3 regions of the Sphingobacterium sp. UBA6320 genome follow, and region 1 is predicted to be linked to each of the others. Evidence: riboswitches for the same ligand, from Rfam matches in the RefSeq annotation. Region 1 holds a riboswitch; each other region holds the start of a gene.

The links. Region 1 has a riboswitch for S-adenosylmethionine ahead of B3P23_RS07935 (methylenetetrahydrofolate reductase). Riboswitches for the same ligand answer to the same signal wherever they lie in the genome.
Region 2: another riboswitch for S-adenosylmethionine. It lies ahead of B3P23_RS05095 (O-acetylhomoserine aminocarboxypropyltransferase/cysteine synthase family protein); the one in region 1 lies ahead of B3P23_RS07935 (methylenetetrahydrofolate reductase).
Region 3: another riboswitch for S-adenosylmethionine. It lies ahead of B3P23_RS03775 (5-oxoprolinase); the one in region 1 lies ahead of B3P23_RS07935 (methylenetetrahydrofolate reductase).

What each region holds. Positions count from the first base shown of each region.
Region 1 is NZ_DJTA01000013.1:51,469-59,069, forward strand. It holds gene B3P23_RS07920 (UvrD-helicase domain-containing protein) at 1-642, opposite strand, end outside; gene B3P23_RS07925 (30S ribosomal protein S16) at 981-1,502, shown strand; gene rimM (ribosome maturation factor RimM) at 1,640-2,167, shown strand; SAM riboswitch class I at 2,333-2,438, shown strand; gene B3P23_RS07935 (methylenetetrahydrofolate reductase) at 2,500-3,456, shown strand; gene B3P23_RS07940 (DUF2723 domain-containing protein) at 3,611-6,625, shown strand; gene B3P23_RS07945 (OmpW/AlkL family protein) at 6,726-7,397, opposite strand; gene B3P23_RS07950 (glutamine--tRNA ligase/YqeY domain fusion protein) at 7,594-7,601, opposite strand, start outside.
Region 2 is NZ_DJTA01000008.1:282,220-289,820, reverse strand. It holds gene B3P23_RS05110 (ABC transporter ATP-binding protein) at 1-1,144, opposite strand, end outside; gene B3P23_RS05105 (pyridoxal phosphate-dependent aminotransferase) at 1,991-3,160, shown strand; gene B3P23_RS05100 (prephenate dehydrogenase) at 3,173-4,015, shown strand; SAM riboswitch class I at 4,604-4,718, shown strand; gene B3P23_RS05095 (O-acetylhomoserine aminocarboxypropyltransferase/cysteine synthase family protein) at 4,947-6,254, shown strand; gene B3P23_RS05090 (homoserine dehydrogenase) at 6,295-7,476, shown strand.
Region 3 is NZ_DJTA01000007.1:212,167-219,767, reverse strand. It holds gene B3P23_RS03785 (MlaD family protein) at 1-310, shown strand, start outside; gene B3P23_RS03780 (S9 family peptidase) at 352-2,436, opposite strand; gene B3P23_RS03775 (5-oxoprolinase) at 3,017-3,280, opposite strand; SAM-I-IV-variant riboswitch at 3,316-3,409, opposite strand; gene B3P23_RS03770 (RNA polymerase sigma-70 factor) at 3,695-4,267, shown strand; gene B3P23_RS03765 (FecR family protein) at 4,330-5,388, shown strand; gene B3P23_RS03760 (hypothetical protein) at 5,400-5,714, shown strand; gene B3P23_RS03755 (SusC/RagA family TonB-linked outer membrane protein) at 5,775-7,601, shown strand, end outside.

The DNA.
Region 1 (7,601 bases):
TACTTTATCCGAATTTTGTGATAAAAGATGTTTGTCAAATTCTTTGAAGTTTTCTGAAAAGATTTCATTTGCCAAGTTAGTTAATTCTCTACGGTAGTTCCAATTTTCATTATTTGATATCTTTTTTTCGGCAAATTCAATGATCCATTCCAGTAGATCCGGACGCTTATCCAAAAGTTGGTTTAACATGACAGTAAGCTCTTGTCGCACCCTACTGGTATTCATTTCTATTTTATATGCTGCATCCAAATTGAGCTCATATGTAAAACTTCGAATAACTTTTTGAGAAAATCCATCAATAGTACTAATGGTAAAGTGACTATAATCATGTAAAATCTTGCGATAGACCCGGTACGCCTTTTCTTGAATGAAGCTTGTATTCCATTGTGAAAATTGTGTCAACAATAAACTTCTATAATCCTGTATTTTTCTACTTTGATCACCCAAAGCCAAACCCTTCAATACGGATAAAATTCTTTCTTTCATCTCAGCCGTTGCTTTATTTGTAAAAGTGACAGCTAATATTTCTCGATAACTGTTTTCTTTTGAAAGTAATAGCGTTAGGTAATGTACAGTTAAGCTGAACGTTTTACCAGAACCTGCAGAGGCTTTTAATATTTTTAATGGAGCTATTAATGACATGAATTCAATTTGATTTGGAAGGATGAAAATACGCTTATTAATTTGAATAGACAAAACTGTATGTATGTCTATTATTTAACAATAGACGTAAAATTACAAATAAATTTCTCGAATTAAATTCCATTATTTTTCTGTTATGAAGCCAGATTATATTCTTTAAAACGGATGATTTTTAAATCATTCTACGGTTCAGAATGGATGCTAAGGTAGCATCTTTCTTATTACTTGGAAGTTGACTCTTATATTTAGCTTTTTACTTTCATAAATCCTTTGTATCTTTGCGTCCCCTCTTACATGAAGTACGGGGGATATGTTGAATACATAAATAACAAGAAAACATGGCAACTAAAATCAGATTGCAAAGACATGGTAAAAAAGGACGTCCTTTTTACCACTTAGTAGTAGCAGATGCACGTGCTCCACGTGATGGTAAATTCATCGACCGTATTGGTTCTTACAACCCGAACACAAATCCAGCGACTATCGTTTTGGATTTTGAAAAAGCTTTGGATTGGATGAATAAAGGTGCTCAACCTACTGACACAGCTCGTACTATCCTTTCGGATAAAGGTGTTTTATACAAAAAACACTTATTAGGCGGTGTTAAAAAAGGTGCATTTGATGAGGCTGCTGCTGATGCTAAATTTGTTGCTTGGACTGAAGCTAATGATGCAAGAATCGCTGGTAAGAAAGACGGTTTAGCTAATACAAAAGCTGAAACTAAGAAAATTGCATTAGCTGCTGAAGCTAAGAAAAAAGAAGAAAAAGCTGCTGCTATTGCTGCTAAAAATGCTCCAGTTGCAGAGGAAACTCCTGCAGAAGAAACTGAAGCTCCTGCTGCAGAAGAAACTGAAGGATAATTTTTCTTTCATACAGTATCAAGAAAGCCGGTTCGACATGATCCGGCTTTTTTTTTAAAAAGAAAATAACTCCTATTTCCAAAGTAGTACTGCAATTTTGTATTTATATTTTTAAATTTGCCCTTTCAAATTAGAACATGACCATAGAAGAAAGTTTTTACATCGGTTATATTAGTAAAACACGAGGATTAAAAGGAGAGCTGCAGCTTTTTTTCGAATTTGAAGATTATCAAGATCTAGATTTTGATGTCTTATTTGTTGAAGTCAATAAAAAATTAGTTCCTTATTTTGTTGCTAATATTAAATACCAAACCAATAGTACCGCTTATTTGAATTTGGAAGATGTAGATCATATCGATAAAGCACAGCCCTTAGTCCGTAAGAAGGTATATCTGCCTAATGATAAAATGCCTGAACGTGATCCTGATGATTTCAGATATACGGATTTAATTGGGTATCTAGTGATTGATGAGGTACATGGAGAACTTGGAGAAATTACACATGTGCAAGAAATGCCACAACAATTTATAGCCACCGTTGATTTCAATGGCAAGGAGCTTATGTTCCCATTAAATGATGATTTAATGCTCGGTATTGATTCAGAAGATCAAGTATTGGAGGTTGATTTGCCCGAAGGCTTAGTTGAGTTGTATAAAGAAATTTAACATCTTCACTATCGAACATGAAGAAATATAAGCCACTACACAAAGATGTGTAGTGGCTTATTTATTTTATCTGATCTTGTTTTTATAGCGCTATAAGCGTATAATTTTTTGAGCAAGTTTCTAATATTATTTTGATTATAAATTTCTATTACCGATATTAGCCGATGCTTATAGAGAAAGGCAGAGGGACTAGACCCAATGAAGCCTTAGCAACCTGTTATTTTATAAGGTGCTACATTCTACCCCAACTCAGAGATGGGAAAGATAAGTTGAAACAAGTTTACTTGTGCATTTCGATGTAAGCCAACCAAAATCATATTTAAAAAAAATTAATGAAAATCGTTGATCATATCAGTAATGCCAAAGGAAAAACTTTGTTTTCTTTTGAATTGTTGCCTCCAGCCAAGGGGCAAGGTATCCAGAGTATTTTTAAAACAATGGATGCACTAATGGAATTCAAGCCTCCCTTTATCGATGTGACTTATCATAGAGAAGACTATATGTATAAGAAACACGAAAGCGGTTTATTAGAGCGTGTGGCTTATCGTAAACGTCCAGGAACAGTTGCTATCTGTGCCGCTATTATGAATAAGTATAAAGTGGATGCTGTTCCTCATCTTATATGTGGAGGATTTACGAAAGAAGAAACGGAGAATGCATTAATTGATCTAAATTTCTTAGGTATTGATAATGTGCTGGTACTAAGGGGAGATGCACGAAAAGGTGATTCTGATTTTATTCCAACAGATGGTGGACATGCATTTGCAACGGATTTATTGCAACAGGTGGTTGATATGAATCAGGGACAATATCTCCATGAAGATATTGCTATATCTGAAAAAACAAACTTTTGTATTGGTGTAGCGGGTTATCCAGAGAAACATTTTGAAGCGCCAAACTTCAATACAGATTTCAAATGGTTAAAAAAGAAAGTAGAAATGGGAGCAGAATTTATCGTGACCCAAATGTTTTTTAATGTAGAAAAATACAAAGAGTTTGTTACAAAATGTAGAGAAAATGGTATTCATGTTCCTATAATACCCGGATTGAAACCGTTGACAACTAAAAAGCAATTGATTACCCTACCTAAGATTTTCCATTTGGATATTCCCGAAGAATTGAGTGAAGCGGTCTCCGCATGTAAAAGTAATGCTGATGTAAGACAAGTGGGAGAAGAATGGCTAGTACAGCAGTGTAAAGAATTAATCGATTTCGGGGCTCCCGTTTTACATTTTTACACCATGAGTAATCCCGGACCGACAAAAAGTATTGTAGAAAAGTTATTCTAAATCAACCTATTTAACGATCAGCCTGCCACGTAAATGTAGCGGGCTTTTTTTATAGGCTGTATTTTTTTGTTAAAAAAAGTTAATCTAGTTCAATTGAAATCTTCTTTCATTATATTTAATTGATTATATATCATCAATTAAACCTGGATCATTCATGAGCTATCAGAAAGTGAACAATATGTTAGGCTGGCTATGTGCCATCATAGCAACAGTAGTTTTTATTATTACGGCTGAGCGGACAACAAGCTGGTGGGACACCGGTGAGTTTATTGCTTCAGCTTATAAACTCCAGATTGTTCATCAGCCAGGAGCACCATTGTTTCTGATGGTACAGAATATCTTTTCAAATTTTGCATTAGGTAATGTGGCTCAGATTGCCTTTTGGATGAATATCGGATCTGCTGTATGCAGTGGTTTGACAGTATTATTTTTATTTTGGACCATTACAGCGTTAGGAAAAAAGATCAGTCATTCTGATGATAAACCAATTCATAAAAATCAAGTTATTAAAATTATGGGAGCAGGTCTTGTCGGTGCCTTAGCCTATAGTTTCTCCGATACATTTTGGTATTCAGCAGTAGAATCAGAGGTCTACGCGATGTCCTCCTTGTGTACTGCAGTAGTATTTTGGGCGATATTAAAGTGGGAAGCTCGCGCAAATAAACCACAAGCAGATCGATGGCTTATCGTTATCGCTTATATCATCGGACTATCAATTGGGGTTCATTTATTGAACTTATTGGTGATTCCAGCTATAGCTCTTATCATCTATTTCAAGAAAACAGACCGGACAACTTTATGGGGAATCAGTAAAGCAATGATAATTGGACTCGGAGTACTGGCATTAATTCTTTGGGGCGTGATTCAGTATCTCATTAAGTATGCCGCCAAATTTGATTTATTTTTTGTCAACACCCTCGGGCTGGCATTTGGGTCAGGGATATTGGTTTTTGTAGCGTTGATTCTATCAACATTAATTTATGGTATCTATTACTCCATAAGAAAGGGGAAAGTTGTGTTAAATACGGCATTACTAGCAACCTGCTTTATTCTTTTGGGATACAGTTCCTTTACCATGGTTCTGATTCGAGCGAATGCCAATCCTTCCCTAAACAATAATGACCCTAAAAATGTTTTTTCTTTCTTAGGTTATTTAAGTCGAGAACAGTACGAATCAGAACCATTGATAAAAGGTCCATATTTTGATGCAAATCCAACTGGAGTCAATGAACGTGTTGATTATAGAAAAGACAGTCATCAATATGCCGCAATAAAAAGGTCGTCCAGTTATCAATTTGATCGAGAAACCATATTTCCAAGGATTTATAGTCAGAAACCCTATCATCAATATTTTTATAAAGGCTATTTAGGAATTGAAGAAGGCCGAAAAGCCAATTTTGCTGATAATTTAAAATTCTTTTTTAATTATCAGATTGGACATATGTATGCGCGATATTTTCTATGGAATTTTGTTGGTCGGCAAAATGACCAACAAGGAAATGGTTCATTAACAGAAGGAAATTGGTTATCAGGTATTAGAGCTATTGACAATCTACATCTTGGAGGGCAATCCAAATTGTCTGATGAAATGATTCATAATCCAACTAGAAATACTTACTTTTTTCTTCCTTTATTGATAGGACTCGCTGGTGCATTTTGGCATTTTAAGAGGAATAAGAAGGATGCGATTGTCGTGGGACTATTATTTGTTTTTACAGGTTTGGCTATTGTTATATATTTAAATCAATCTCCATTACAACCACGTGAACGGGATTATGCTTATGCAGGATCATTTTATGCCTTTGCCATTTGGATTGGTTTAGGGGTATTTGCTATTTCAGAACTATTAAAAAAATATGCAAACGAAAGAAATACAGCCCTGTTTGCAACATCACTGTGTCTATTTGCTGCGCCATTAATACTTATTAATCAAAATTGGGATGATCATAATCGATCTGAAAAATCCTTAGCAAGGGATGTTGCAAAAAATTATTTAGAAACTTGTGCTCCCAATGCAATTTTATTTACTTATGGTGATCATGATACTTTTCCATTATGGTATTTGCAAGAAGTAGAGGGTGTACGTCGAGATGTCAGGATAGTGGTCATTAGTTATTTGACTTCTGATTGGTACTTTCGGCAGGTGAAAAATGCAACTTATCAAGCTGCCGGATTACCGATAACCATTCCAAATGAAAAGGTGGCAAAAGGTATTCGAGAATCTTTGCCTTATCATGACCTGAATTTAGTAGGATCTACAGATATTAAATTATTGTTAGATTTCTTACTATCCGACAGTAATGATCATAAACTACAAATGAGAGATGGACAATATGAAAACTTCTTGCCCACAAAACAACTTAGACTTGCTGTCAATAAATCTGAGGTAATCAAAAATCGAGTAGTGCCGCAGGAATGGGAAAATGAAATATCAAATCAATTGGAGTGGACTTTTGGAAATGATTATGTAACACGGGCAGACCTAGGGCTGATGTCAGTTCTTGCCAATAACAATTGGCAAAGACCAATTTATTTTTCAAGCATGGTGCCTAGTGAAAACCTCATGGGATTGGACAAATACATGGTCGATGAGGGATTTGCCAAACGTCTGATGCCTATTGATGCAAAACTTTCAGAAGGGGAATCCCTAATAAATATAGATAAATTATACAAAAATATTGTTGAAAAATATGCTTGGGGCAATATAAACCAAGCAACTTATATTGATACAGATTCCTTCAGATTTGCAGGTATGTATGCAGAAGAAATCTTTGGAAAAGCAGCAAGAACTTTGTTTGCACAGGGTAAAACAGAACAAGCAAGACAAGTTGCTGTAAAAGCATTTAATGAACTACCACAGCGTCTATACAGTATGGCTGATGTGACAAGTTATGTAGATGTTATTGATACTCTTTATAAAACTGGAGAAAGTAAATTTGCTAATCAACTTGTTGATCGTAATCTCAAATTTTTAACAGAACATATGGATTATTATCAACAATTGGCTACAGATAAACCCGAAACAGGACTAGAAGTTCAAAATATAAAAATTGCTCTTGACTCTGTTGATCGGTATGAACGGATACTCGCAAATACGAAAGAAAAAGATCGGTATGCTTATGTTGCTGATCTGAGCAGAAAATATAAAATGATCTATCTAAGAGATTGATTCATACAATGAATGAGACCAGTAATTATATCAAAGTACTGGTCTCTTTTCGTTTTAAAATATAAGGTAAACATTTCTTTACAAGGTCTGTCGACTCTTTCTAAAATCTTACCCCTAGACCAAAACCTAGAAGAAAGGGATTTATGCTCACCTTTGCAGGAATATTTAATCCAGTTGCAAGGTTACTTGCATCCACATTGACATCTGTTTTCAGAAAGATGTGTTTCACATCAAGATTTACAAAGAAATTTTTCGAAATGTTAATGTCAACACCCAACTGAGTTGCTAACCCAAAGGCATTATCATATTTTACGTTTTTAACTATATTTCCAGCATCTTCATTGTAAAATATAGTATAGTTAGCCCCAACACCGACATATGGTTTAATAGATGGACTAGGATAGAAATGATATTGAACAGTTAAAGTTGGTGGCAACAACCAAACACTCCCCAAGTCAATATTATTATTCGTGCTACCACCAATAGCCGATAAATCCGAATTTGTAGTGGATACTTTGTGTTTCGTGGTTCCTAGAATCAATTCTGCCGCGATGTTTTTGTTAAAAAAGTAAGTGAAATCCAGTTCAGGAATAAACTGACTTGAAATAGAAACATTTCCGTCGATCGTGGATACATCAGCATTTTCGATAGGGACAACTCCTACACCTCTAAGACGTATCTGCCATCTATCAAAGTCTTTAGTTTCTTGTGCCTGACTTATTCCTAATCCGAATAATAAACATACAGCAGTTGCAAATAATAACTTTTTCATATTTGAATGTGTTAATTGTGATTATTCAAATATAAAGAGGTCGCAGCTTTAAATATGTGACAAAAATCAAGAGTAGTTATGAAGGTAATTACTTTCTAGATCGAGTAAACTATCGATATTTATCATCAGTGATTCTATTTTTTTTGAAGAGGATGACGTAAAAAAAGGGAAGCTATTGCCTCCCTTTTTATTGTTATTATTGAC
Region 2 (7,601 bases), on a different contig from region 1:
TCTCACCATAAGCGAAATCTACATGCTGAAACTCAATCGCTTTTTTAAAATCAGTAATTTTCTTCGCATTAGGCTTATCAGTAACTTCACTTTTGGTATCAATCAATTCCAGTACACGCTCACCAGCCGCAATACCATTATGAATATTACTAAATGCATCTGTCAATGCTTTTGCAGGACGCATTACTTGTGAGAAGATAGCGATATAGGCAATAAACTCAGATGCTCCAAACTCATCACTCCCTGATAAAACCAGATTACCACCATATAATAAAATGATAGCGACCATAATCACACCTAACAATTCAGATACAGGTGAACCCATTTGTTGGCGCCTTGCCATTGCACGCATGATACCCGCATAACGATCATTCTCATCATTAAATCTTTTTTTAACGAAATTTGTTCCGTTAAAGGCTTTAATGATACGAACACCAGATAATGCCTCATCTAAGAAAGAAATCATATTCGCATAAGATGTTTGACCAGCAATCGCTTGTGCCTTTAAAGTTTTAACAATTTTAGATATAAAAAAAGCAGATACTGGAATGACGAGCATAGCGAATAAAGTCAGTTTTGCAGAAATAACAAATAACATAACCAGATATGCAATGAGTTGAAGTGGCTCTTTAAAAGCAACCTGCAATGTACCTGTAACAGAATACTGTACAACCTGAACATCAGAAGATACTTTGGAAATAATATCGCCTTTACGCTGTCCATTAAAATAGCCTAAATGTAGATCCATGACATTATCAAATACCGTCTTCCGTAAATTCAATAAAGTGTGAATACGCAAATTTTCCATAATTCGTTGGGCTAAATAACGAAACAAATTGCTTATAAATACGGAAATTACGATCACGATACAGACATACTTCAATGCACCATAAGCACCGAACTGTTGGTTAGCCAGACTTGCATAATAATTGAAGTAACCGAGAATATCAAAATATCCATCGGGCTTTGCTAATACTACATGAGAAGAAACTTGATCTGTATTGAAAAGAGTTTGCAACAAAGGAGCTAATAACGCCAAATTCAATGTGCTGAATACAACCGTAATTAGGGTGCAGATAATATACGGAATTGCGTATTTCTCAATGGGTTTGGCAAAAGATAATAACCTAAAGTAAGTTTTCATTTATAATATTAAGGTAGCAAAAATACTAAAATTACGCGCAATATATAAGGAATACTTTCAAGGAATGAAATCTTGCACTTCGATGATATTATAAATTTCATCCAATAAACACCAAATTTAAACCACAATATACCTAGCGGTTTTGCATTATGATTTATGAATATAACTCAGAAAACATCTTATTGATCATAATTGACTCGGACTCGTTGATTGATTATTAACCGTTCAAGCATAACTCTAGTTTATGCCAATCAATCTATTGAGGGGATTACTAATCTTTTAATAAATTTACAAAAAACACGATTTAACAACAATAAACCCAATTTTTATTGGCATTAGCTTTTCAATAAGTAGAGCTTGTATTCGCAGATTATTCGAGTTTGCTTCATCATAAATAGGTATGATATGCTTATTATATTCATCTTAAATCCGTGTTAAGTCCATGTTAAGTCCATGTTGAGTCCGTGTTCAGTCCGTGTTTATAGTATTTTCACCATGATACTACCCTGTTCGCAACCTGCTTGCATGTATAAGATATATTGGGGTCGCTCTACATATATATCGAGACGTATTACAATAGATTACGGATAAAAAAGCCTTTTATACTTGATATCAACGTACACCATATCTATTGATAATCATGCTCCATGTTTTGATGAATTCAAAACCGCAATCTTGATCAAGATGAATGCAATAACACCATGCACTACATCAACAAAAATATATGCAACGGAAATATCAATAATTTAAAAAGCAACATTATTTAAAATGTACAATGGGTTATACTATTATTTTAATAGAAAAAACCTAATTTAGTCCTTGTAAATAGTAAAATACCAGAACATAATGCAAATAGAAGTTGCCAAAAGGTTGCAACAAACCGAAGAATATTATTTCTCAAAAAAATTAAGAGAAATTGATGAGCTCAATAAAGCAGGTGCTCGTGTGATTAATTTAGGTATCGGAAGCCCAGACTTACCACCTCATCCTGAAGTAATTCAGACCTTGACGACAGAAGCGGCTAAAGCCAATGTACATGGCTATCAAAACTATAAAGGCTCGCCTATATTGAGACAAGCTATTGCAGATTGGTATCAACGCTATTATCAGGCAACATTCAATCCAAATACAGAAATTTTACCTTTAATAGGTTCTAAAGAAGGTATTGTTCATATTTGCATGACTTACTTGCAAGAAGGTGATGAGGTTTTAATACCAAACCCGGGATATCCTGCTTATGCCGCTGCAGTGCGACTAAGTGGAGCCACAGCTATTACCTATGATTTATCTGAGGAAACAGATTGGTTACCTGATCTTAAAAAGCTTTCTGAAAACGATTTATCGAAAGTAAAACTGATGTGGATCAACTATCCACATATGCCTACGGGCTCTAGTGCGAATGAAGGATTTTATCTTGAATTGATTGCTTTTGCAAAGGCAAACCATATTTTAATCTGCCACGATAACCCTTATAGTTTTATCTTGACAGACAGCCCTAAGAGCATTATGTCTATTGAAGGAGCAAAAGATGTTGCCTTAGAACTTAATTCATTAAGTAAGTCATCGAACATGGCTGGATGGCGAATCGGTATGTTAGTGGGTGCAGAAGAACGTATCAATGAAGTGCTGCGATTTAAAAGCAACATGGATTCTGGCATGTTCTTGCCAGCACAGCTTGCTGCGGCCAAAGCATTACAATTAGATCAATCGTGGTATCAAGAATTAAATGGAATCTACAATGAAAGAAGAGCATTAGTTTTTGAAATCATGAACATGCTAGGCTGTATCTACAAAAAAAATCAAGTTGGTTTATTTGTGTGGGCAAAAGTTCCTGACAGTTACGAATCGGGCTACGCTCTTAGTGATGAGGTATTAAATCAATCACGTGTCTTCATTACTCCAGGAGGTATATTTGGAACTGCTGGAAACTCCTATATCAGAATTAGTTTATGTGCTTCAGTTGAAGTGTTGCAAGAGGCTATTGAGCGAATTAAAGAAGTTAAAGAAACGAATTAAGATTAAAATAACATGATAAATATAGCCATTATTGGCGTCGGTTTAATTGGTGGCTCAGTCGCCATGAAACTAAAAGAAAAGCATTTTTGTGATCAGGTATTTGGTGTCGACAAAAGTGATGCTAACTTAACAAAAGCATTGCAAATTGGCTTTATCGATCAGAAAGCAACGTTGGAAGAGGCACTAGAAAAATGCAAGGTCATTATTCTCACGGCTCCTGTGGATGCGATTATCTCGTTGGCACCAAAATTATTAGATCTAGTAACAGACCAAGTCATTATTGACATGGGATCTACTAAGCTTAATATTTTACAATTGATCTCAGAACATCCAAATCGTGGTCGGTATGTGGCGGCTCACCCTATGGCAGGGACTGAATATTCTGGCCCAGAAGCAGCTTTACCAAACTTGTTCAAAGATAAAATGATGGTCTACGTGGAGGCTTTTAAATCTGATGAAGACGCTTTTGAACTCGCAGATTCCATTACTGAACAACTGGAAATGCGCACGTCATTTATGACTGCGGAAGAACATGATACCCATACCGCTTATGTTTCACATATCTCCCACCTGACTTCTTTTGCGCTAGCCTTAACGGTATTAGAAAAAGAAAAATCACAGGGCAGGATATTTGAATTAGCGGGTTCTGGATTTGAATCCACAGTACGTTTGGCTAAAAGCTCTCCCGATATGTGGACACCTATTTTTAAACAAAATAGAGTAAACGTATTAGAAGTATTGGAAGAAAATATTAAACAGTTGCAAGCTCTGAAAGATGCTATTCAAGAGGAAAACTATACACAATTACATAAGTTGATTAAAAAATCTAATAAAATAAAGCGCATTATAAAATAAAGCTCCTGTTATTAGTTTAGGGTCGTTCACTTAAGTTAAAAAATGCTAGAAGCCAATACTTCTAGCATTTTTTTGTTCGCAGCCATCATCATCGGCCATTGTGCGATCACATACAATCAACCATTTCTCTAAACTAAGAGAATCATCAACTTGTTCTTTTGATTCAACCTTTATTTCTACTAGGATCAATGTGTAAATGCTCTTCTTGATGAACAGCATATCCGATATCACTCTTGTCCTTATAGGACAGATAGATAATAATGGGAATTATAGCGGATTGGCGGCTACTTTACGAATAGATGTCGAATTGTAACCGATTTGTGCAAAGCGTTTTTTTCACCTTTTAAGAATGCGAAGACGCACATCTCCCTTATCCTTTGTTTTCTTTTGATTCCATAATTAACCTAAATTACTTAACACTCTTCATATTTAATAATTACACCTTTTTCTCAAGAAAAAGAAACTACATTTCTTACTCATGTATTAAATAAATAATTCAAAATATTTTGGTTTCTAAATTCCAAGACATATATTTGCAACGTAGATCGAATCGAAATACACCTAATCAAAACCTTTCAATCAGGTCTTGATTTATAAAGAAGTGGCGAGAGACTGGCTCAATGACCCACTGGCAACCTTCAAAATACGTTTGAAAAGGTGCCAATTCCTGTCCATATCAATATTGTTATGGAGGATATAAATGAAACGACAATGATATTTACATTACAAAAAAACAACAGGGTAAGTTCAATTACCAACGTAACATTTACAACTCTTGCATCAACTTCAATGCGAATGTTTGAGCACATGTTTATGTTTTATTGTTAGATCTATCCATTTTTTACTTAATGGATAGCAAGTGCATCTACATGTGCAGATCCTCACTCTATAATATTCACGAAAATATTCAACTAATTAATTATAAAAAACCATGTCTACAAATAAAAATTTAAAATTCGAAACTCTACAAGTTCATGCAGGACAAGTTGCAGACCCAACTACTGGCGCACGTGCAGTACCTATATATCAAACCAGCTCATACGTATTTGAAAATGCGGAACATGGCGCTAACTTATTTGCATTAAAACAGTTTGGAAACATCTATACCCGTCTGATGAATCCGACAACAGATGTTTTTGAAAAACGCATTGCTGCATTAGAAGGTGGTGTTGCTGCAGTGGCGGTTGCCTCTGGTCAAGCTGCGCAGTTCATCGCATTAAATAATATTTTAGAGGCTGGTGATAATTTTGTGTCGAGTAGCCATATTTATGGTGGTACATACAATCAATTCAAAGTTGCATTTAAAAGAATTGGAATTGAGGTCCGCTTCACGAAAGAGACAACAGCTGAGGAGTTTGAGTCATTGATCAATGAAAATACGAAAGCATTATACTTAGAAACAATTGGAAATCCAAGTTATGATATTCCTGATTTTGATAAAATAGCTGCAGTTGCTAAAAAACACGATTTACCTTTAATCGTAGATAACACTTTTGGAGCTGGGGGCTATCTATTCAAACCGCTAGAGCATGGTGCTTCTGTTGTTGTCGAATCTGCGACAAAATGGATCGGCGGACATGGAACAAGTATTGGCGGTGTCATCGTTGATGGTGGTACATATAACTGGGGCAATGGTAAATTTAAACAATTTTCTGAACCTTCTGAAGGATATCATGGATTGGTCTTCGCAGATGTATTTGGCCCAGATGGTCCATTTGGCAACATCCAATTTGCAATCCGTGCACGTGTGGAAGGCCTTCGTGATTTCGGACCGGCTATATCACCTTTCAACTCATTCCAGCTTATACAAGGTCTAGAAACGCTTTCGCTACGTGTTCAGCGTCATGTAGACAACACCCTAGAAATCGCTAGATGGTTAGAAGCGCATCCGCAAGTTGAGCAAGTGAACTATCCGGGCTTGAAAAGCTCACCAAGTTATTCAAATGCACAGAAATACCTAAAAAATGGATATGGAGCGGTTCTTTCTTTTCAGATAAAAGGCGATGTCACTAAAGCCGATGCTTTTATAGATAGCCTAGAGTTAATTAGCCATCTAGCAAATGTAGGTGATACAAAATCATTGATCATCCACCCAGCCGCTACAACACACCAGCAACTCAGTGCAGAGGCACAAAAAGCAGCAGGAGTATTTGTTGGGTTATTACGGTTATCGGTAGGAATTGAGCATGTCGATGATATTAAAGATGATTTACAACAAGCTTTCGATAAAATAAAATAATTTCAGATAGCACCATTATATAAAAGCGTAAAAAACAACTATGAGTAAGAAATTAACGATTGGAATGTTTGGATTCGGAGTTGTAGGACAAGGATTGTACGACATTATCAAGACTAAAAACTTAAATTTAGAAATTAAAAAATTTGTCATCAAGAATGCTGACAAGAAAAGATCACTTGCCCCAGAGTTGTTTACAACGGATGCAGAAGCTGTATTAGGCGATCCAGATATCAATACAGTCGTAGAATTAATCGATGATGCAGAAGCAGCATATGCTTTAACAGTTCGTGCGCTTAAATCTGGAAAAAATGTTGTTTCAGCAAACAAAAAAATGATTGCTACGCATTTGGAGGAATTAGCGGCTATCCAACAAGAATATGGCACTAGCTTACTTTATGAAGGAGCTGTATGTGGAAGTATACCCATTATTCGTAATCTGGAAGAATACTATGACAATGAATTATTACATGCTGTAACAGGTATCTTCAATGGTTCATCGAACTTTATTCTGTCAAAAGTATTCAACGAGAATCAACCTTACGCTGATGCATTGAAGGAAGCACAAGATCTCGGGTTTGCAGAAACCGACCCCACTTTAGATGTTGGTGGATTTGATCCAAAATTTAAATTGACCATTGTCGCTTCACATGCCTATGGTATCTATGTCAATCCAGATGATGTGTTCAATATTGGTATTGATAAATTAGGTGCACAAGATATACGTTTTGCCAAAGAAAAAAACTTTAAAATTAAACTTATCCCTACTGCACGTGAAATCAATAACAGTAAGGTAGTCCTTTATGTCATTCCTAAATTTATCAGTGCAGATAATATTTTGTTTAATGTAGAGAATGAAAATAATGGTGTACTTGTGAAAGCAGCTTTTGCCGACGAGCAATTTTTCTACGGAAAAGGCGCAGGCGGTCACCCTACTGGATCTGCTGTCTTATCTGATATCACAGCTTTGCGTTATGATTATAGATATGAGTATAAGAAACATTTAAACATCGATGCACTATCTTATAGCAATGATCATGAAATTAAAGTGTATTTAAGATATGAGGAAGACAACCTGATCGAAAAACTAGGTTTTACTGAAATCATCGAAAGATACTATGCTCCTGACTTTAAATATATCATCGGGACGATCAATCTTAAGCAAATCACAGCACATAAAGATGAAATCAATCAAATAGGTAATTTCATCGCTGAGATCGGTTAATTAACACAACGATCAATCGGATTTCAAGCATTATGCTGTTTGTAGATCCAACAAGAGAACGCTTTATTCATCATATCAGGATAAAGCGTTCTTTTTTATCAAAAAATATTCTACCCAAATCTGTT
Region 3 (7,601 bases), on a different contig from region 1:
TACCTTTAAAAATAATAGCGGTCAAATAACAGCTATTATGTCCAATTTAAATACCGTTACTGATAAAGCCGCTAAGCTTGATTTTCAACAAACAATGGATAAAGCTAATATGGCTATGAGCGATTTCCAGACGATCGTTGATAAAATCAACAAGGGACAGGGCTCAATAGGCCTATTGATCAATGACGATAAGCTTTATGATAATTTAAATAATGCATCGCAAAGTTTAGATCATCTGATGAAAGATATTAAAGAAAAACCTGGAAAATATATTAAACTTTCCATCTTTGGAAAGAAGGGTGAGGAATAAAATAAAACGGGCTCGATATAATTTCGAGCCCGTTTTGTTTATTATAATGTTTCTTTTAACCAACCAAAAAATTCTCTTTGCCATACTTGGGCATTATGTCCCGATAGCACCCAATGATTTTCATCGGGTAAATAAACCAATCTACTTTTAATTTTCTTTAACTGTGCAGCTTGGAAAGCTCCAAGTCCTTGTCCTATCGGCACGCGGTAGTCGTGACCACCTTGAAAGATCAAAATTGGTGTATTCCATTTCTCGATATATTCGGATGGATTGAATGTGGTGTACGATTTTTCATTTGCTTTGTCCCAGTATGGGCCGCCCAGCTCATGGTTAGCAAAAAACATTTCCTCTGTCGTGCCATACCAGCTTCTCATATCAAACAAGCCGTTATGCGCGATCAATGTTTTAAACCTATTTTCATGTACACCAGCGAGCATATAAACAGAATATCCGCCATAGCTAGCACCAATAGCAGCGCGGCGCGTGGTGTCTACGTATTTTTCTTTCGATATATCATCAATCGCAGATAAGTAATCACGAATCGGCTGTCCACCCCAATCTTTGGAGATCGCCTCATTCCATTTCACACCCCATCCCGGCATACCGCGACGGTTGGGAGCGATGACAATATATCCTTGAGATGCGATAAGCTGTAAATTCCAACGGAATGAATAAAATTGTGTTAAAGCCGATTGTGGCCCGCCTTCACAGTACAAGATCGTTGGATATTTTTTTGTAGGATCAAAATCAGGAGGGTAAATGACCCAAGAAAAAAGGTCTTCACCATCTGAGGCTTTTGTAATTCTGGATTCAATCTTATTATCACTGATCTGCGCATACATATTATCATTGACAGTGGTCAATGGAGTTAACTTTTTACTCTTTAAGTCATAACGGTACACCTCTGTAGCTCTTGTAAATTTTGTAGAAGTTACAATTAACTGATTATCGACCTGCCCAACAATTCCTGTAATATCAAAATTTCCTTCAGAGATCTGTTTGATGGACGCTAAGGATTTGTTCTTAAAATTAGTAGGAACAATTAATTCAAATAGTTGTACCGTTCCTTTAGCAGGTGCTACAAAATAAATTTTGCGATTGTCCTTACTCCAGGTAAAAGAGTTTACGGTACCATCCCAATGCGCGGTTAGATTTAGTCGTTGAGAAGATGCTTTATCAAACACAATGATATCATTTTTATCCGCTTCGTAACCATCCGTTTTCATGCTCAACCAAGTCAACTTGGTTCCATCCGGACTGTAAGTTGGATTGGTGTCGTATCCAAGCATTCCTTCAGTTAGATTGGTTGTTTGCTTGGTGGCAAGATCATAACGGTAGATATCCGTATTGGTACTTACAGCATAGTCCGTACCAAATTTTTTCTTGCTCACATATAAAATCGCTTTACTATCGCGCGTCCATTCAAAATCTTCCGATCCGCCAAATGGCATTTGAGGACTGTAAAATGGCTCGTCTTGTAACAGATCAATTGCTTCACCAATTTTTCCATTATTATAGGAAGCCACGAATGGATGGTTAAATTTTCCATTATTAAAAGTATCCCAATGACGGTAGTCCAGATTGTCGAATACATAGGCATCGGACTTTGGTAAATCCTGATATTTATCTGTACTGTGATACTTTTTGATTAAAACAGCTTTGCTGAATAATATGTATTGACCATTTGGAGATAACTTGACATTTTCTAATTCAGTATCGCTATTTGTCAATTGTACAGCTTCACCCTTATATCTGTTCTTTTTCCAAAGCTGACCTTTGAACAAATAAATAATATCACCATTTTCTGTTATCTGTACCACAGACTCGCCGCCTTTTTCACTGGTTAGGGGAGTAGCGTTGCCTGTCTCCAATGATAAGGTGTATAAGTTTTTCTCTGAGCTGTTGGTCTCCACAGCGTAATTAGAGACACCATATACCAATGTTTTACCATCAGGAGAGATTCCTTCGGCAGAAACACGGCCTAATTTCCATAGGGTTTGCGGGTCTAATGGAGTTTTTGCTGGTGTTTCCATATTAACAGTTAGTTTCGTTTCTTTCTTTTCTTGCGCCATAGTTGCCGAAGCACAAAGTAATACAGAAAGCGTTATTAAAGATTTTTTTTTCATCAAAATAATTTATTTTAATAAGGAGTGTGATCATGGATTGAGCTCTTTTCACTCGATTCATAAAAAATACAATTATGAGCATGCAAGATACAAAATCTACTTTATCTAATGTAATTCCTATTTTCTATTTAGGAAGGCTTTTGACGAAGTCATTTTATAAAAGCTTTGAAAATTTTAGGTAGATACATATTATGTAATGATCAGGTGATCATATCCGTATTTTTGGGAAATTAAAGCAGAGTATCAAATAAAAAATGCAGATATGCTTGGCACAAACTATCGATGCATCTTTTGTTTAGAGTATTAATATTGTGCTCGCAATTGGAAATAAATCAGGAGAGAACTATTGTTTAAAGTAGATATGATAAACGATAAATATACTTTTAAGGAATATAATTTTGTAAAAGCTTCAATTGTTCGAAAATAATAAACAACTGAAGCTTATTAGTAAAATAACTGAACTACTTTTTGTAAGCTTGATATCCTAATCTTTTTAATGCCAATTTAGAGTATAACAAGCTGTGGATCTGATTCATTAGACTAGTAGATAAATTGCAAAGATCATGTCGTTCTGACTATCCTACTGAACAATTGGAACAAGCGTGTTTTTTTCTAATCGAACTGCTACATACTTGACGGAGGTAAAACCATCTTCTCTTGAAATAATGTTGGAAAGGTCTAAACCTCTTTTAGAAAAAGTACTGATGAGAGCCGTGCGAAATGTGGATTTGGAGGAACCCCAGCCTTTTTCCGATACCGTATCATTGTTGAGTTGTATCAGTTCATTGATGGTGTAATAACTGAATTTTTCCAGTAAGTGTTGATAAAGATTTGGTGTTGACATACAATTTAAAAATTTAAAGGATTAAACCATAAACTGTATCCAGATATTTTTGGTCGAAACCCATATTAATTTACCACCGCGGTTACTTAACTCGGTTGGTATTGCATCGTGCAATTCTGAATACTCTACAAAGTTAGTAGATTTTATTTTGAATCAAAATTTATTTTAAAATAATTGGATGATATTCTTTTCCCGCATAGGTCTATGCTTAACTACATAGATTTTGCTATAGCTTCATGATCAAGTTTGATATGGATATTTTTTTGATGCAGTTACGCGATTCCTTTATTGGGGTAAAATACCGAATACCCGAGTTCTCGATGGTTAACTGTCTTGTTTTCTTTTAATTATTATTGTAGTTTTGGCCCATCACATGGATTCGTTTTGTAGATATTCGACAGAACGGGGATAAAAATGAAAAACAACTATAGCTCACTCGATAATTTAACTTTACAAAAGTTGATCCGAGCTGGAGACCAAGAAGCATTTAAGATCATTTATGAAAGGTATTGGGATAAGATATTTGTAATCTGTAATAACAGGCTTCCACAGACAGATATTGCGGAAGATATTTTACAGGATATCTTTGTTTCTCTTTGGAAAAACCCCAAACTTGACGAAATTCAAAATCTTGAAGCCTATTTGTTTCAGGCAACTAAATTCTCTATTATCAAATATTTAAACCGATCTTCTCGAGTTGAATATATTGATCATACCTCCTATGGTCTGTTGGATCGGATAGAAGAACTTAATTTGGATGATGCCTTGAATTCAAAAGAACTTCAGCAACTTATTTTTCAGGAGATAGAACGACTACCGGAGAAGACCAAAATTATCTTTAATTATTCTCGAATCGACAATCTCAATAGTAAGGAAATCGCTGAAAAATTGAATATTTCACCTCGTACTGTTGAAAATCAAATAAGTAAAAGTCTAAAACATTTGAGGATTTTTATAAATAATTTGAAATCTTTATTATTTTTTTAATTTTCGGCGTGCGTTGATTGATACTTGTGGTACTTCTATTATAGACCACGATTGTTAATCATATGAAATCGCAACAAGAAATAAAAGAAATTATTGCCCGTATCAACCAGGGTACGGCTTCTAAGGATGAGATCCGCCAATTTCAGCTTTGGTATAATAGTTTTGACGATAGTCAGACCGAGGTTGATAGCGATGTCCCTCTTGTTGAACTCCAACAGAAACATTGGGAAAATATAAACAATCGTATCGCTCCAGTGAAGATGAAGCAGATACAATGGTTATGGAAAGTCGCAGCAGCCATCGTGCTTTTTTCAGCAGCGGTTGCTTGGATATGGTTAAACCAACAATCTGACGTTGATAAACCGATATTTAGGTCAGCAGTTCTAATAACAGATGATACAGGTCAGAGCGAAGAGATCAGTGGCGACCTAAAGGATTTTCTTGATACAGCAAATTATGTGGATCTGAGGAACTATAAATCGTTGAGCTCATTAGCAACAGGTAAAGGTGAATTTACAAAAGCCATTCTTCCTGATGGCACCAAAGTAACTTTAAATGTGGGATCTAAAATTTCTCTATCCCCAGATTATGCTAGTTCTTCCCAAAGGACAATCTCCTTGGAAGGCGAGGCTTATTTTGAAGTAACGACCATTCCGGGACGGAGCTTTGTGGTCACAACTTCAGATCAGCAAATAAAAGTTCTCGGAACAAAATTCAATGTAAAAGCATATGCCGACCTTGAAAAAACAATAACCACACTGCATGAGGGTAAAATCGAATTGACCAATGGTCGTCAAAGCTTGATTTTAAAACCAAATGACATGGTGCTCAATACAGATGGCTCCTTCATTCGTGAAAAACTAACCAGATCGGATAAGGAGGCTTGGCGCAATCTAGATTTTGAATTTGATAATGAATCTATTAAATCAGTCCTAGACCAGTTGAGTAGTTGGTATGGTTTTGAGGTTGTATATCAGACATCTATACCTAATCAGCATATTTCCGGTAAAATAGCAAATGGTTCCAAAACCGCCGATGTGCTTGAGATCATGAAAAACCTAACGAATGGAAATTTCCAGCTTAAAGGAAATCTTCTGTATGTAACTTTTGCAAATAATTAACCTTAAATAAAATGAATGAAAAATTCTTTAAACGAAGCCCGGCTTTTTTAAAGCCCGAGTTGCTTTCGGTTAAACTCACTACCTTGGTGGCCATTGGATTGCTGACCTGTACTTCTCAGCATAGTTTTGCACAGCAAATTCAAGTAGATGGTACCAAAAAACCTTTAAAAACTGTCTTAAAGCAGATCGAAGACCAATCTGGTTATTCTTTTGTCTATGATGCTGATATTTTGGAAAACGATCCTGCTTTACAGCTTGCGCTCAATGAAAATGGGATTAAGGAAGCGCTAGCAAAATTATCCACAGCACTAAATGTTGAATATTAGATTGTCAATAAAACGATTACACTTACCAAGCCAAAAGTAAAGCAGGGCTCTACTGTATTGTTGAAGGGGCGGGTAGTCGTTGATGATCAAGACGGAAAAACAGCTGCCAATCAAGCCGGTGTAAGTGTAGCCTTAAAAGGTACGAGCAAAGTGATCGGTACGGACAATCGTGGCGAATTCAATATCGTAGCCCCTGTGGAAGGTACGTTGATCATCAGCTATATCGGATATAAATCGCAGGAAATACCTGTCAAGGAGATCATGAAAAACTCGCGGATTGTATTGGAGAAGAGTATGGATTACCTGGATGAAGTTATTGTCACGGCTTATGGAACCAAAGAGTCGCGTGAAAATCAGACGGGATCTGCTTTTGTGATCACAAGAAAGGAATTAGAAAATAGACCTACACTTCGTCTTGATGCTTTGTTGGAAGGTATTATACCCGGAGTAGAGTTCAATTCACAAGATGCGGGCACGAATAGTTCAGCCAGATCACGCTACAGTACACGCATACGTGGTGAATCGTCCACGGTAGGTGGAACAACTTCCAATGAGCCTCTATGGGTGGTGGATGGCGTACCGCTCTATACCGGCGGAACGACCAATTCGATCCCCGGGATGCAGAACTCGATTAGTCCATTGACCTATATAAATCCCAACGATATCGAGAGCGTGACCGTCCTTAAAGACGCAAGTGCTACGACCATATATGGAGCCAATGGTTCAAATGGGGTAATCTTGATCACCACTCGTAAAGGTAAGGGAGCACCAAAACTTAATTATACATTCCGTTCAGGGATCAATAAACGTCCCACGACATACCTCAACCAGCTCAACGGTCTTCAATACCTGAATCTCGTCAAAGATATGGGAATGATGGATCAACTGGGTAAATTAGATACCAATCAAAATACAAATTGGGCAGATGTCTACAATCGTACTGGCTTGACAACCTTGCATAATGTAAGTCTTTCGGGCTCCACAGATGCAGCACGCTATTTCCTAGCTGCCAATGTGTACGATGAAAAACACATGATCATTGGCAACACCACCAAGCGGTATGATGTACGTTCAAATGTAAGTGGTAATGTCGGAAAACGCTTGATTATCAATTCAACCATGTCGGCTTCCTATACCAAAGACGATATGTTCAATCCTGGAAATGCTTATTTTCAATACAGTCCACTCATCAGTCCTTATGGACCTAATGGAAGTTATATAGAACGAGATCCAAATGGTAATTTGTTGCAAAATATGCCGGGATTATCGGATCAAAATGATCAGAAACAAGAAGCCGCCCATGTGCTTGGATCATTAGGATTCAGCTATCAATTAATGGATGGATTAAAGTTTACCAATCTGAATGGAGCTGATTTTACCAGTGTCAATGAGGATATGTATAATTCGATGTATAATTATTCTGGTGCCTCAAGCAATGGAAGTGCATATCGAGGACAGTCACAAGTGCTCAATTTGATCAGTACCAATACATTGACTTTTGATAGGAAGATATTTGGTGGAGATTTTGACTTTTTAGTGGGTACCGAAGCGAGAAAAGAGGAGCGTCGTTCTGTTTCTGCGACAGGAAGCAATTTTCCCAATGACGATATCCGAGAAGTTGGTTTTGTGGCAGTAACAAGTCGTGTAGGAACAACAAGTCGTGACAAACAGACTCTACTTTCTTATTTTGGGCGGGCTGGTTATGTATATGACAAACGCTATGCGATCAACTACACCTATCGAAAAGATGGAAGTTCCAATTTCGGAAAGGATGTTAAATGGGGTACATTTATTTCTGTAGGAGCTGCCTGGACTGCGAGTAATGAGTCTTTTTGGCCTAAAAATAAAGTTATCGATTTCTTGAAATTTAAAGTGTCGTACGGGAAC